One region of the Erwinia persicina genome, then DNA from elsewhere that is predicted to be linked to it. Evidence: predicted binding sites of a transcription regulator. Region 1 holds the regulator's gene; each other region holds the start of a gene.
The links. Region 1 encodes LexA, which represses DNA repair genes until DNA is damaged. Its sites were predicted from a motif close to TNCTGTATGTACATACAGNA; they were not measured.
Positions count from the first base shown of each region.

Region 2: the regulator LexA is predicted to act here: its motif matches at 2,582-2,601, upstream of K6L24_RS12175 (metal-dependent hydrolase).
Region 3: the regulator LexA is predicted to act here: its motif matches at 1,751-1,770, upstream of K6L24_RS09485 (YebG family protein).
Region 4: the regulator LexA is predicted to act here: its motif matches at 2,443-2,462, upstream of sulA (SOS-induced cell division inhibitor SulA).

Region 1 covers NZ_CP082141.1:4,297,614-4,301,469, reverse strand. The annotation lists gene plsB (glycerol-3-phosphate 1-O-acyltransferase PlsB) at 1-928, opposite strand, end outside; gene K6L24_RS19875 (diacylglycerol kinase) at 1,056-1,424, shown strand; gene lexA (transcriptional repressor LexA) at 1,531-2,139, shown strand; gene dinF (MATE family efflux transporter DinF) at 2,226-3,548, shown strand; gene K6L24_RS19860 (CsbD family protein) at 3,763-3,856, shown strand, end outside.
Region 2 covers NZ_CP082141.1:2,684,536-2,688,391, reverse strand. The annotation lists partial or broken gene katE (catalase HPII) at 1-212, opposite strand, end outside; gene K6L24_RS12180 (L-cystine transporter) at 411-1,808, opposite strand; gene K6L24_RS12175 (metal-dependent hydrolase) at 1,982-2,563, opposite strand; gene kduD (2-dehydro-3-deoxy-D-gluconate 5-dehydrogenase KduD) at 2,718-3,479, opposite strand; gene K6L24_RS12165 (MFS transporter) at 3,665-3,856, opposite strand, start outside.
Region 3 covers NZ_CP082141.1:2,114,959-2,118,814, forward strand. The annotation lists gene K6L24_RS09475 (bifunctional 4-hydroxy-2-oxoglutarate aldolase/2-dehydro-3-deoxy-phosphogluconate aldolase) at 1-427, shown strand, start outside; gene purT (formate-dependent phosphoribosylglycinamide formyltransferase) at 469-1,647, opposite strand; gene K6L24_RS09485 (YebG family protein) at 1,787-2,092, shown strand; gene K6L24_RS09490 (sugar phosphate isomerase/epimerase family protein) at 2,197-3,018, opposite strand; gene K6L24_RS09495 (tellurite resistance TerB family protein) at 3,219-3,856, shown strand, end outside.
Region 4 covers NZ_CP082141.1:3,029,955-3,033,810, forward strand. The annotation lists gene yccS (YccS family putative transporter) at 1-821, shown strand, start outside; gene K6L24_RS13930 (TfoX/Sxy family DNA transformation protein) at 818-1,447, opposite strand; gene K6L24_RS13935 (hypothetical protein) at 2,109-2,315, shown strand; gene sulA (SOS-induced cell division inhibitor SulA) at 2,483-2,989, shown strand; gene ompA (porin OmpA) at 3,339-3,856, shown strand, end outside.

The DNA of each region.
Region 1 (3,856 bases):
GGCTGCGGTGACAGGGAACATAGACAATTTCATGCCCGTCCTGCGCCAGCTGGCGCACGCGTTCACCGCCGTTAACATTAATTCCCTGGTATAATTTGCTCCAGGTCCAGCCCATAATGCGGTCGGTCAGGCGAATCGCTTCGTAAGAGAAGTCAGCGGCGATCTCTTCCATCAGCTCAACGGCATTCTGCTGGGCTTTTTCATGGGAGATCTTTTTGCTGCGTGCCTCATCCTCTACCGCTTTGGCGATAGCCTTGGACTGCAGCAGCTTGTTGAACAGATCCTGACGCACCGGCAGGCGTGGGCCGACGGCGGCCAGACGCTGGCGGGCGAAGTGCATCCTGGCGACGCGTGCCAGCTTCTGGGCAATGATTTTATCGGTGCCGTGTTCAGTCGCCATATGGCGCAGAGATACCATCGGCGAGAAGCGCACGAAGCTGTCGCGGCCCAGCCAGAGCACCGCAAAGAATTTCTGAATGCCGTTCAGCATTCGCAGGTGCGGCTGATCGTCACCCTGAACTTCGCGGCCAGGGGCACGGCCAAACATCACCGATACCGGCACCATCTGCACATCCAGTTCGGGATGATTACGGTGCAGGTCGAGATATTCGTGGAACAGCTTGACCGACTGCAGATTCGGCACAAAATACGGGAAAACGCGTGGGCCATCATGGATAAACACATGGCGGGGCAGAACTGTGCCGTCAATCTCCAGCGGTTCCAGGGGATCGGGAAGGTCCTGTTTGCGACACTGCTCACGCAGGGCAAGGAGATCCGCCTTTGAATCATAAGGCAGCACATACATAATAGGGCGCGACGTATCAAGCCCGAGTTCGGCAACCGGTTCAGCCGGGATTGCCTTACTTTTTACCAGTAATTTAACTGGCAGATTCAATAAGTTATAATATAAATTACGCCAACCTGACATAGATAACATGAAGCCTCTTGTTAGCAAAGCGCCGCAAGCATACCAGAAAGCGCCAACAGAATCTGTGGTGTTGAAAAACCTGTAGTTCCACTCATTGACGTTAAACTTCTCAAAGGGTTCCCTGATTATGGCAAATAATGTCACTGGACTGACACGAATCATAAAAGCGGCTGGCTACTCGTGGAAAGGCATCCGCGCGGCATGGCAGCATGAAGCGGCCTTTCGCCAGGAAGCCGTGGCGGCCATTATCGCTATTGCCATCGCCGTCTGGCTGGACGTCGATGCGGTTACCCGGGTGTTGCTGATAGGGTCGGTGGTGATGGTGATTATTGTGGAAATCCTCAACAGCGCCATCGAAGCCGTCGTTGACCGTATCGGCAGTGAAATTCATCCGCTGGCCGGGCGGGCGAAAGATATGGGGTCAGCGGCGGTGCTGTTGGCTATCTTGCTGGCAATGTTTGTCTGGATCATGCTGTTAGTGCCGCATTTGCGATGAGTTTTCCAAAAATCGCCACAAACGGTATTTCGCCCAACTTTAGGTTTTCAATGTCTAAATACCTGTATATACTCACAGTCGACTGTATAAACAACCAGGGGGCGGGATGAAAGCACTAACGGCAAGGCAGCAGCAGGTCTATGACCTGATTCGCGACCACATTAATCAAACCGGCATGCCACCAACGCGCGCGGAGATTGCTGCGCAGCTCGGTTTCCGTTCCCCGAATGCGGCTGAAGAACACCTGAAGGCGTTAGCGCGTAAGGGCGTAATTGAGATCGTATCCGGCGCTTCGCGCGGTATTCGCCTGATGATGGAAGAAGAAGACGGTCTTCCACTGATTGGTCGCGTGGCAGCAGGTGAACCTTTGCTGGCAGAACAGCATATTGAAGGCCACTATAAGGTTGACCCTGACCTCTTTAAACCCGGCGCAGACTTCCTGCTGCGTGTTAGCGGAATGTCGATGAAAGACATCGGTATTATGGACGGCGACCTGTTAGCCGTGCATAAAACGGAAGATGTGCGTAATGGCCAGGTCGTGGTGGCGCGCATTGACGACGAAGTGACGGTAAAACGCCTGAAAAGGCAGGGGAATACGGTGCAGCTGCTGCCCGAAAACCCGGATTTCAAACCGATCATCGTTGACCTGCGTCAGCAGACACTGACGATTGAAGGCCTGGCTGTCGGTGTGATCCGCAACGGCAACTGGCTGTAACCGGTACTTCACTCCCCGCTAAATGCTGTGTGCTGCTTAAGCGGCGCGCAGCATCGTCAGTGAGGGTTTTCCGCTGATGGACTCTGATGACACTGCTGACCCCCGCAGATAAAAGCCTCTGGCGGCTCGCGCTGCCGATGATCCTCTCTAATATCACCGTGCCTCTGCTAGGCCTGGTCGATACGGCCGTGATTGGCCATCTGGACAGCCCCACTTATCTGGGCGGTGTCGCGATTGGCACGACCATTACCAGTTTCCTGTTTATGCTGTTGCTGTTTTTACGCATGAGCACCACCGGGCTGACGGCACAGGCCTTTGGCGCTAACGATAAACAGGCCCTGGCGCGTGCGCTGATGCAGCCGCTGCTGCTGGCCGTTTCTGCCGGGCTGCTGTTTATTGTCCTGAAGCAGCCGATCACGCATCTGGCGCTGGGGATAACGGGCGGCAGTGACGACGTCCTGCATCAGGCCGCACTGTTTATGCAGATACGCTGGCTCAGTGCGCCGGCGACGCTGGCAAATCTGGTGCTGCTGGGCTGGCTGCTTGGTGTGCAGTATGCCCGGGCACCGGTCATCCTGCTGGTCGTCGGTAATCTGGTGAATATCGTGCTCGACCTCTGGTTTGTCATCGGGCTGAAGTGGGGCGTGCAGGGGGCCGCAGCGGCAACGGTAATCGCGGAATACACCAGTCTGATCGTCGGCCTGCTGCTGGTATGGCGGGTTATGGTGATGCGGGGCCTGTCACTGCGTCTGATGTTAAGGGCCTGGCGGGGAGATGTGTCGCGACTGCTGCGTCTGAACCGCGACATCATGCTGCGTTCGCTCCTGTTGCAGATCTGCTTCGCCTCGCTGACCCTCGTTGGCGCGCGCCTGGGTAATGACATCGTGGCGGTCAATGCCGTACTGCTGATGTTTCTTACCTTCACCGCCTACGCGCTGGACGGCTTTGCCTATGCGGTGGAGGCCTGTTCCGGTGAAGCGTATGGTGCACGCAACAGCCAGCAGTTACTGAGCGTGTGGCACGCTGCCTGCCGTCAGTCTCTGGTCGTTGCGCTGGGGTTCTCCCTGCTTTATGCCCTGGCGGGTGAGCACATTGTTGCGCTACTGACCTCCCTTGAACCGCTGCGCCAGCTTGCCGACCAGTATTTATGGTGGCAGGTGTTGATGCCACTGGCGGGAGTAGGCTGCTATCTGCTGGATGGAATGTTTATTGGCGCGACCCGCGCCAGCGAGATGCGTAACAGTATGGCCGTCGCCGCGCTGGGTTTCGGACTGACGCTGTGCAGCGTCCCCTGGCTGGGCAATCACGGCCTGTGGCTGGCGATTACGTTATTTCTCCTACTGCGCGGCGTGACGCTGTGGGCGATCTGGCGGCGGCACTGGCGTCACGGCACATGGTTTATTCCCTGAAACATTTACTTACGTAAGTACCGCTTCGCTAGCTCGCTGATTTGGCTGTTTTTTTAGGGTGTTTAACACCAATAGCCAGGGCGTTAACGGCTCAGGTGCGATTTCTCTACTACAATTATCTCTGTGTCAGGCAATTAACCAGATAATTATCTGGCTAATCGGCCCAACTCCAGGCTGTTAAAGCTGTTTTAACCCAAGGTAGAGGAATCACATTATGAATAAAGACGAAGCCGGCGGTAACTGGAAACAGTTGAAAGGTAAAGTGAAAGAACAATGGGGTAAGCTGACTGACGATGACCTGACCGTGG
Region 2 (3,856 bases), 1.6 Mb from region 1:
GCCGCCGAACCCCGCGCATGTACGATGCGCTCCGGGATGCGCTCATGGTCAAAGTGCGTGATTTTTTCACGCATGATGAAGTCTTCCAGCAGCGTCGGACCCCGGGTGCCTGCGCGCAGCGAGTTCTGATCGTCTGCAATTCGCGTTCCCTGATTGGTGGTCAGCGGCTGGTTTTTACCGCCTTTACGGAAGGGTTCGAGGGCCTCTACTTTGCTATTCACAGGGCAGGAAGGCTGTGGCTGATCGGGGTGTTGCGTATTTTTTGACATGCTGATTGCTCCGGTGACCGCATTAAGACACCAGTAACTATAGAACAGTGAGCAGTATACGCCTGAGAAATGAAGGGATATGGGCGAATCAGGGAGAGAAAAAGAAACGGGCCGTCATCCTGACGGCCCGTCAGCAACGGATTAACGGTGGGCCAGTTCGGCTTCGTTATCCGCATCGGTGTTCATGATCTGGCGGTCGGTTTGCTTCAGCCACTGGCTGGTGAGCGTACCGGCCGTCATCGAACCGTTAACGTTGAGCGCGGTACGGCCCATATCAATCAGCGGTTCGATGGAGATCAGCAGCGCGACCAGCGTGACCGGCAGGCCCATCGCCGGCAGCACAATCAGCGCAGCGAAGGTGGCACCGCCGCCGACGCCGGCCACACCGGCAGAGCTGAGGGTGACAATACCGATCAGCGTCGCAATCCACATAGGATCGAACGGGTTGATGCCCACGGTGGGGGCGACCATCACCGCCAGCATCGTCGGGTACAGGCCGGCACAGCCATTCTGACCGATAGTGGCTCCAAAGGAGGCGGCGAAGCTGGCAATCGACTCAGGGATGCCCAGACGACGGGTCTGTGCTTCCACGCTCAGCGGGATGGTGGCTGCGCTGGAACGGCTGGTAAAGGCAAAGGTAATCACCGGCCACACTTTGCGGAAGAAGCGCAGCGGGTTCACGCCGTTGACCGACAGAAGCAGAGCGTGGACGGCAAACATGATGGCCAGACCGAGGTAGGAGGCCAGCACGAAGCTCCCCAGCTTAATAATGTCACTGAGGTTGGAGGTGGCAACGACTTTGGTCATCAGTGCCAGCACGCCGTAAGGGGTCAGTTTCATAATCAGACGAACCAGCTTCATCACCCAGGCCTGCAGGGTATCGATGGCTTTCAGCACGCGCTGACCTTTCTCAACATCATCCTTCAGCAGCTGCAGGGCGGCGACACCGAGGAACGCGGCAAAGATCACCACGCTGATGATTGACGTCGGACTGGCTCCGGTCAGATCGGCAAACGGATTTTTCGGCACAAACGACAGCAGCAGCTGCGGCGCGCTGAGGTCGGCCACTTTGCCGACATAATTGCTCTGAATGGCAGCCAGACGCGCGGTTTCCTGCGCACCCTGCACCAGGCCGCTGGCATTGAGACCGAACAGCCAGGTGACGAACACCCCGACCGCCGCCGCAATGGCCGTGGTGAACAGCAGTACGCCAATGGTGAGCAGGCTGATTTTGCCCAGCGATGAGGCATTGTGCAGGCGGGCAACGGCGCTGAGAATCGAGGCAAAGACCAGCGGCATCACAATCATCTGCAACAGCTGAACATACCCATTACCCACCAGGTTAAACCAGCTTACCGACTCTTTAATCACCGGGCTGTTTTCACCATAGAAGATATGCAGCGCCAGACCGAAAAGGACCCCGACCACCAGGCCAACAAGCACCTTTTTCGACAGACTCCAGCCCGTACGGCTGGCTTTGGCCACCAGCAGCAGCAGTGCAACAAACACCACCAGGTTAATAATCAGTGGAAAATTCATTCCCAATATCTCCAAAAAAATACGGACTACGTCGTAGTCATGCCTGCGGCAGTTAATTTCTGTTGCGCAGTAAGTAAACCAGTGACGGAATGGTATCAGTTACTGTTGGTGCGACCTTATATCCAAACGGAATTATTTATAATTTTTTGCTCATATTTGTTTAATAATTCATCCTATTGTTTGTTAATAAACCGTTCGATGTGATGTTGCGCTGAGTTAACCACCTGACTGGTCCAGTCTGATGCACCAAAAGGCAGCGCGCCGGGGGGGAACCAGATGGCATAACCGACCAGCGCCAGGCACAGGGTGCGTTCCAGCTGATTTCCTTTCTGGCTTCTGAGCAGGGGCAGGCGAAAGCGCCAGCGGCAGGGCCAGAGCAGTGGCACCCCGGCAGGTGTGAGCATATCGGCAACAATGTGGCTGAGATAACCCAGCACCATTCCCTGGAAGGCATCGGCCGGGATCAGCCAACTGGCAGGAAGTTTTAACTGCAGCAGGGCAACGCCACCGACAACGGCCAGCAAACTATGCGTAAAGCCCCGGTGACCAAACGCCCGCGCAATCGGGTGCGACAGCCATTTAAGCCGCTGCCCGAGAAAGGATTTGGGGTGGTCGATATCCGGTAGCAGGCAGGTGAGCAGCGTGGCCGGAATAATATGCCACCAGTCGGCGCTGGCCAGCACCGGCGTCAGTTCAGCACGCTTGGCGAAAATAGCGCTGGCAATGGCAAAAATAAGATGGCCTTCGGCCGTCATGGGGATACCTGGCTACATAACTGTCAATGCATCCAGTATAGGGAATATATACAGTAGAATAAATATGTGACGCTGTAACGAAAGATAAATAAAGTGTTATTGATCGTAAGCGGTACGGAGAGGGGCTTTTTTCCCTCCCGTACAGACAGAGCGCTCAACGCGCCAGCCAGCCGCCATCTACTGCCAGAGTGAAGCCATTGACGTAGTCCGAGGCGGAAGAGGCGAGAAACACCACAGGCCCCATCATATCACTGCCCTGGCCCCAGCGCCCGGCAGGTATGCGCGCCAGGATCTGCTGATTGCGTTCTTCATCATCGCGCAGCTGTTCAGTGTTATTGGTGGCCATATAGCCAGGAGCAATGGCGTTAACGTTAATCCCGTGCGCTGCCCATTCATTGGCCATCAGGCGCGTCAGCCCGAGTACGGCGGTTTTCGATGCAGTATAGGAAGGGACGCGAATACCGCCCTGATATGACAGCATGGAGGCGATATTGATGATTTTACCGCCATGTCCCTGCTGGATAAAACGACGGGCGACCCGCTGCGACAGAAAAAACAGTGTCTTACTGTTAATATTCATCACCTCATCCCAGTCAGTCTCACTGAAGTCGATCGCGTCTGCCCGGCGAATGATCCCGGCATTGTTGACCAGAATATCCAGCCTGGGGAAAGCGGCCAGCGCCTGCGCCATCACCCCGTCAATACAGCGGCTGTCGGACAGATCGGCCGTAATACTGACGAAACGTCGTCCGGTCGCGGCGACTTTCTCTGCCGTTTCGCTGGCAGTGGAGCGATTGACGCCAATAATATCGCACCCTGCCTGGGCCAGACCCAGCGCCATTCCCTGGCCGAGACCGGTATTGCAGCCGGTGATCATGGCCACTTTGCCTTCAAGATTAAATGCGTTGAGGATCATCCTGGCTTCCTTATAGGTAAGTGGGCACGCGCAGTGAAAACAGCAGAACGTGATCGCGCGGGCCGGTTCAGGAAGCATAAGCAGATGGAGAAAGGATTACAACAAAAATGAAACGATGTTTTATTATTTTTAACATGGCCTGTCGAAAATCGTCAGAAGGCGAGGGCAGCACTTCGCCTTCGCGCTCAGACGGCGTCCCTGTTCTTTTGTGCTGCCAGGGCGAAGCCGGCTGATGCAAGCAGTAAACCTGCGCCCAGCACGACAGGGCTCCACCAGCCTGAGGCATCAAACAGGATGCCGCCCAGTCCGGCGCCGGCGGTAATGGCCAACTGGATGGTGGCCACCATCAGCCCACCGCCGGTTTCGGCATTCTCTGC
Region 3 (3,856 bases), 2.2 Mb from region 1:
TACGGTGCTTAACGCGCAGCAGCTGAAAGAAGTGACCGACGCCGGGGCGCAGTTTATTATCAGTCCGGGCCTGACGGAGCCGCTGCTCCGGGCCGCTTTAGACGGTTCTGTTCCGCTGATCCCCGGCATCAGTACCGTATCTGAACTGATGACCGGTCTTGATTACGGTCTGCGTGAGTTTAAATTCTTCCCGGCGGAAGCCAACGGCGGAGTGAAAGCCTTGCAGGCTATTGGCGGTCCGTTCCCGCAGGTGCGTTTCTGCCCGACGGGCGGCATCTCACCGGCCAACTACCGTGACTATCTGGCGCTGAACAGCGTGCTGTGTATTGGCGGATCCTGGCTGGTGCCCGCCGATGCGCTGGAAGCCGGCGACTATGACCGCATTACCCGCCTGGCGCAGGAAGCGGTGGCAGGCGCCACGCGTTGAGTCAGCAGGGGCGGTTAATCCGCCCCTGAAGCGTGTGCGGATTAACCGATGACGTTGACGCTGGCAGCGGCACGAATGGCGCGCTGTATTGCATCATCAATGTCGCTGCCGGTTGCCAGCGCCACGCCCATCCGACGCTTACCCTGAATCTCTGGCTTACCGAACAGGCGCAGCTGTAACCCTGCACCCAGTGCGGCAGAGAGATTGGCAAACTGCACGTTGCTGCTGTTCAGTTCTGGCAGGATCACCGCAGAGGCCGCCGGGCCGTACTGGCGAATACCGCCGATGGGCAGGCCGAGGAAGGCGCGCACGTGCAGGGCAAATTCGGACACGTCCTGCGAGATCAGTGTCACCATGCCGGTATCGTGCGGGCGGGGCGACACTTCACTGAACACCACGTCATCACCGCAGACAAAAAGCTCAACGCCAAACAGACCGCGTCCGCCCAGGGCATCCACCACCTTGCGCGCAATATCCTGTGCGCGCTGCAGGGCGAGATCGCTCATCTGCTGGGGCTGCCAGGACTCCCGGTAGTCACCGTCTTCCTGGCGATGGCCGATGGGCGCACAGAAATGGATGCCGTCCACCGCGCTGATAGTCAGCAGAGTAATTTCAAAATCAAACTTCACCACGCCCTCGACGATCACGCGTCCGGCACCGGCACGGCCACCCTGTTGGGCATAATCCCAGGCGGCATCCAGCTGGGAAGCGTCACGAATAAAGCTCTGACCTTTGCCGGACGAACTCATTACCGGTTTAACGATGCACGGCAGGCCAATTTCTTCTGCTGCCGTCAGGAAGGCCTCGCGGCTGTCGGCGAAACGGTAGCTGGAGGTCGGTAGCGCCAGCTCTTCCGCTGCCAGACGGCGGATGCCTTCACGGTTCATGGTCAGCTTAGCCGCACGGGCGGTGGGCACAACGTGTTGACCCTGCTTTTCCAGTTCAACCAGCATATCGGTAGCGATAGCCTCAATCTCCGGCACCACGAAGTGGGGTTTTTCCCGGGCGATAAGTGCGGCCAGCGCGGCACCATCCAGCATATTGATCACATGGCTGCGGTGGGCAACGTGCATGGCCGGAGCGTCGGCATAGCGATCCACGGCAATCACTTCCACACCCAGACGCTGGCATTCCAGCGCCACTTCTTTCCCCAGCTCACCCGATCCTAACAGCATTACACGTGTGGCTTCAGGGCGTAGCGCCGTTCCAAGAGTTGTCATAATCGATACCTGAATGGATTGAAAAAATCGGCCGCAGTATAAACGAAAACGTTTGCGTACGCATCCCGCAGTTTAGGGTTGAGTCAGAAAAGCGGCGCTGATATACTGTATAAAAATACAGTTAAACAGGACGGAAATCATGGCTGTTGAAATCAAGTACGTTGTCGTCAGAAAAGGTGAGGAAAAGATGACATTTGCCAGCAAAAAAGAAGCGGATGCTTACGACAAGATGCTCGACCTGGCAGAAGTCTTCGCCGACTGGCTAATCGCCAGCAAGCTGGAAATGGAAGAGCAGCAGGGCGAAGCGCTGGGCCTGTTTATGGCAGAAAACAAAGATGCCCTGCAGCAAATATTGCGTAGCGGAAAGCTGCCGGAAGACAATTCCGTTGCCGGTGACAGTGAAGAGAATGCCGAAGGCAAGCTGCGGGCGGTTAAATCGGCCTGATTCGCCCATGACATCAAATCTATCCCTGTACAGTGGCTGACTTTATTTCGGTCAGCCTCCCTGACGTTATTTTCCGCTGCCCGCCAGTGCCGAACGAAAGCCCGTTACCCTTCCTGCAGTAAATTCTGTAACGATGCCATCGCCGCGTCTGCCGTCTGCGCCGGACAGGCCGCCTGACGGGCATCGTTAAACACCTCCAGCCCCAGCGGCCCCTGATAGCCGATCTGCTGCAAATGCTGCAATAACGCCTTCAGGGGGTAGTGTCCTTCACCGGGTAACAGGCGCTGATGACGGGCGGTATCGACCAGCTGTTGCGCATCCGGCTGCCAGTCCAGGTCTGAGAGCTGCACCAGAAAGATCCTGTCTGCCGGAATTCCCGCAAGATCTGCCAGAGTTCTCTGCCGCACAAACAGGTGAAACGCATCCACCACCAGCCCCAGATTCTCGGCGTCAATCTGCCGCACGCGCTGCCATGCTTCGGCGGGATTAGTGACGTGACGACTCCAGGCCATCGCTTCATAGGCGATACGCAGGTCATGCTCCGCCGCCTGCCGGACCAGCCAGCGCAAATCCTCGTCAATGCGCTCTTCGCAACTCAGTGGGTGTGTCGAGGCGGGGACCAGCAGCGTCGTGGCACCGAGATGCTGCGCCGTCTTCATCATCGTCAGTGCTTCCCGACGCTTATCATCGCGCAGGCCGTCAGGGGCACCGTCAAAATCCAGGAGGACCTGATAGTCTGTCAGCCCCAGCGACAGCGCCTGGCACAAATCAGCCAGTGCAGGGGTCCCTCCGGCCGCATGGTCCACGTCCTGTTGCCACAGTTCCACCTGGTCAAAGCCGGCCAGGGCCGCCGCCCGCAGTTTCTCTTCGCTGCTGCCACCAAGCAGGATGGTATTAATAAATAACGGGTTTGCTGTAAATGCCATGGTTACCGTTTCTCCTCTGCGGTTGATGCCGTTTCAGGGTAGGTGCATTCGACTGTTTTAACAAACCTTACGCCTGCCAGGGGACAGACGTGGCGGAATGAGTCCGTAATAACCGGAAATTTTACAGCCTTTGCATCGTTTGACGTTTCCTGACGTGGGCTGTTCTATTGTGGTGTTTTAGGGCAAAAAAGGACTGACTTATGAGTAACTGGCTGCAACAGATTCAGACGGTATTAGGTAAAACAGGCAAATCTTCCGGCGGCGGCGAAGGGCTGAGTAAAATGCTGGCACCCGGAGCGCTAGGGGGGCTGGCTGGTTTGTTGATTGCCAGCAAATCCTCACGCAACCTGCTGATGAAGTATGGCAAAAATGCCGTCATCATCGGTGGCGGCGCTGCTGCAGGTGCACTGCTGTGGAATAAGTACAAGCAGCGCGTCAGTGAAACGCATCAGGATCAGCCTGGTTTCGGCCAGCAGAGTTCTCCCGTTGATCGCCGGGCTGAGCGACTGATCGAGGCGCTGGTGTTCGCCGCCAAAAGCGATGGGCATATCGACAGCGATGAACGTAAAGCCATTGATGAACATATCCATCAGTCCGGGCTGGGGGCGCAGGGTGAACAGCTGGTGCAGCGCGCCATCGATTCTCCGCTCGATCCACAGAAGCTGGCCGTGGACGTGAAAAATGAAGAAGAGGCGCTCGAGGTCTATTTCCTCAGCAATCTGGTGATCGACGTTGACCATTTTATGGAGCGCAGCTATCTGCAGGCGCTGGGTGATGCGTTGAAAATTCCACAGGATGTGCGTGAGTCGATTGAAACTGACATTCGCGCCGAGAAACA
Region 4 (3,856 bases), 1.3 Mb from region 1:
TGGCCTTGCGCATTATCGGTACGTTGGCGGGTATTGTCCTCGGCCTGCCGCTACTGTGGCTGGTGCCTTCCATTGAAGGTCAGCTCATATTGATTGTGGTCACGGGAGTCCTTTTCTTTGCGTTCCGTAATGTCCAGTACGCCCATGCCACAATGTTTATTACGCTACTGGTGCTGCTCTGCTTCAACCTTCTGGGAGAAGGTTTTGAAGTCGCCCTGCCGCGTATTGTTGATACGCTTATCGGCTGTGGCATTGCCTGGCTGGCGGTGGCATTTATCTGGCCGGACTGGCGCTTTCGCCGGCTACCTGCCGTTGCGGAACGTACGCTGAATGCAAACTGCCGTTATCTGGATGCTATTCTGGTGCAATATCACCAGGGGAAAGATAACCGCCTGGATTATCGTATTGCCCGCCGGGATGCCCACAACGGTGACGCAGAGCTGGCTTCGGTTGTTTCAAACCTCTCGGTTGAAAACAAGTCCGACCAGACGCTGAGAGAAGCGGCCTTTCGGCTTTTATGCCTTAACCACTCCTTCCTGAGTTATATTTCTGCGCTTGGCGCGCATCGGGAAAAACTGGACAGCGATGCCATGCTGCAACTGCTGGATGATGCGGCCTGTTATGTTGATGATGTGCTACATGTTGATATCGTCGATGAGGAAAAAGCCCGGCGTATGATGGACAGCCTGGCCTTGCGTATTCAGAACTACCGCGCTGATACGAACACAAAAGAGCCACTGGTATTACAGCAGGTAGGATTACTGGTGGCTCTTTTACCCGAGATAACACGCCTCAAAAAACAAATCCTGCTGCGCGGCTAGTTCTGTTCATGCCTTCTTTTTTGTTCTCGCTGCACGTTGTAATGAAACCAGGCGCGCAGCTCATCTTTGACTTCCCGGGGCAGCGCAGCGTGATGGCGTCCATCAATTGCCCCCTGTAAGGCAAATAAAACGGGTAACCCCAGATTTTCATTACAGGAACGTATCAGGAGCCAGCTGCGTTTTGCCCCCTTCTGGATTAGCATATCAACGGTAGTGATACCGACCTGCCGCAGTAACATCTCCATCCGTATACCAAGATTGGGTAAATCTTTCAGACGGCGGTTACGCTGACGTTCCTGCTGTTGTCGTCTTGCCCCTTGCAGACAAAGATGCGATAGCGCCAGCAGTTGCTCATCGTCAGACCACAGCGCCCCGTCGACACGATAATAGTTTAATTCTACCGGCACGCCCCGCTTACTCAGGCTCAATGGCTGCATTTTGCGTTCAATAATATAGGGCTGCACCTGTTCACAGGCTCGCAGGTACATCTCGCCTTCAGCGACTACGGCAAACACCGTTTTCTCAACGGCCAGACAATAGCCACCAAACTGCGTCCTGGACTGAACCTCACCCAGAGGTGCCAGTCGCTCTTTTGCTTCTGCAATTTTACGCTTTGAATTATCCATATTCTCACCTGCTATTATTTCAGAGTTAACTCACTTCACTAACGAAAACCACATAGCAAAAATAGGTAATCCTGATTACAGGTTCAATGAATATATTAATATTTCATTGTTAACATTGTAATTTTGCGAGGCATTACGAAAAACATCACTTATCAGGCTGATATAACTCACGCCATTTATTATGCTGGCCAATTGCATTCACCCATCTAAAGCCACTCTATTTATTCAATCAACCAACAAAAATAAATATTATAAAATGGCAAAGCCCACCAACTAAATAAACAGAAAATTAAAGTTATTTATTCATACTAAACAATAGGTTAAACAAAAAACCACAAACTCTGTTTGAAGAGAATGAAATAAACACCCAATTTTTATCTGCATATGAACAGTTTTTTCGCTAACGACCTTCACATAACAGTGTCAGCGCGCATAGGGTTAATAGAAAAGTTAGCCGTTCACATAATTTTATTTCTTTAAACCTGTCGATATATATCAACCGGCTTTGGCGACCAGCACATCGAGAACAGACGATACGAAACCGTGACAACGGTTGTTAATCCACACAGTTCTCCCAGCGATTTTAATTTACCCTGACGAATCATGACGAACCTGAAGGCATAGTCATCTTCACTTAGCACTGACAGATCTGAGAAAAACAATGAAAGTGAACGAAAAAACCATCGCGCTATTTTTTCTGCTTCTCGCTATAACCTCTGTTGCGCAGGGCCAGGAAGCAACTGTGGCAGATAACAGTCTCATTCATCAAAGAAATTTCCACACCCACTCAGGCATTGTTGATACGGCAGAAAACCCTGATGAGCATCGGGAAGAATCCTTCGCCCGCAGACATCATCTGACGCACTGAACAGGCAGCCCTTTAAACGATCCGCAGAGTAAATCCCCGGGATGAGGCGGTAACAGCTAAGCGGACCGTTCATTATGTGGATCGGGGAAAGCGCAAGATTAAGGTTGATCTTTGCTCACTGCGACTATACTGTATATCCATACAGTCAACTGGTGAGCGAAGACATTATGCGTACTCATTCTCTGAAATCTCAATCTGTCCGTCGTAGTCTGCACGCTACTACGCCAGCCCCCGTGGCGTCCCCTTGTGCTAACGGCCTGATCAGCGAACTGATCTACAGTGAGAATCAACCTGACATGACTCAGTTGCTGCTGTTGCCCCTGCTGCAACAACTGGGAACGCAGTCTCGCTGGCAGCTTTGGCTTACCCCACAGCAAAAACTGAGCCGTAATTGGTTGCAACGTGTCGGCCTGCCATTGGATAAAGTGATGCATTCATCGCACTCCAGCGCGATTACCACGGTAGAAGCGATGATCAAAGCGTTGCAGACGGGTAATTACAGTGTGGTTTTGGGATGGCTGGAAGAGGAGATCTCAGAAAATGATCGAATGAGATTGCAGGAAGCAGCCAGTTCGGGCCAGGCATTGGGACTCATTATGCGTACCGAAAGCAGTATTTTTCCTTCAACCAGACCATTAAATGGCCTAAGAATTCAGTCAACTTTGTATCATTAAGTAAAAATGAGATTTTTCTCTGTCTTTTTCTGGCACAGAGGCAAGATAAGCGCCTGATTATGTTATGACGCGGCGGGACAATGGGTTAGCTGCGTTCTCAGACCCCATTTGAAGCAAAGAATTCACCCTGAAATGTTAAAAATTGTGTATGAAAGCCTGTTTTTTTGCTGACCATCGTCACATCATACTTGTAAGTTTGCTGGTACGTTGTAGACTTTAGCTCGCCAGGGTGCTCAATAACCTCCATATTTTGGAAGAGTCATAATCGAGCTTCATAACCCGGCGAAGGATTAAACCAAAGAGCTAACTTAAAGCTCATTGCCTATTTGGATGATAACGAGGCGCAAAAATGAAAAAGACAGCTATCGCAATTGCAGTGGCACTGGCTGGCTTCGCTACCGTAGCGCAGGCCGCTCCTAAAGATGACACCTGGTATACCGGTGCTAAACTGGGCTGGTCTCAGTACCACGACAAAGGTTACTACGGTAACGGTTACCAAGATAACGATGGTCCATCGCATGAAAGCCAGCTTGGTGCTGGTGCGTTCGGTGGTTACCAGGCTAACCAGTACCTGGGCTTCGAGCTGGGTTACGACTGGTTAGGCCGTATGCCTAACAAAGGCAACAACGTAAACGGCGCTTTCAAAGCACAGGGCGTTCAGCTGGCAGCGAAATTAAGCTACCCAGTAATGGATGATCTGGACGTTTACACCCGTCTGGGCGGTATGGTATGGCGTGCAGACTCCACCCAGAACGCTAACGGCACTCGCATCAGCGACCACGACACCGGTGTTTCTCCACTGGCCGCGGTTGGTGTTGAATACGCAGTGACCAAAAACTGGGCAACCCGTCTGGACTACCAGTGGGT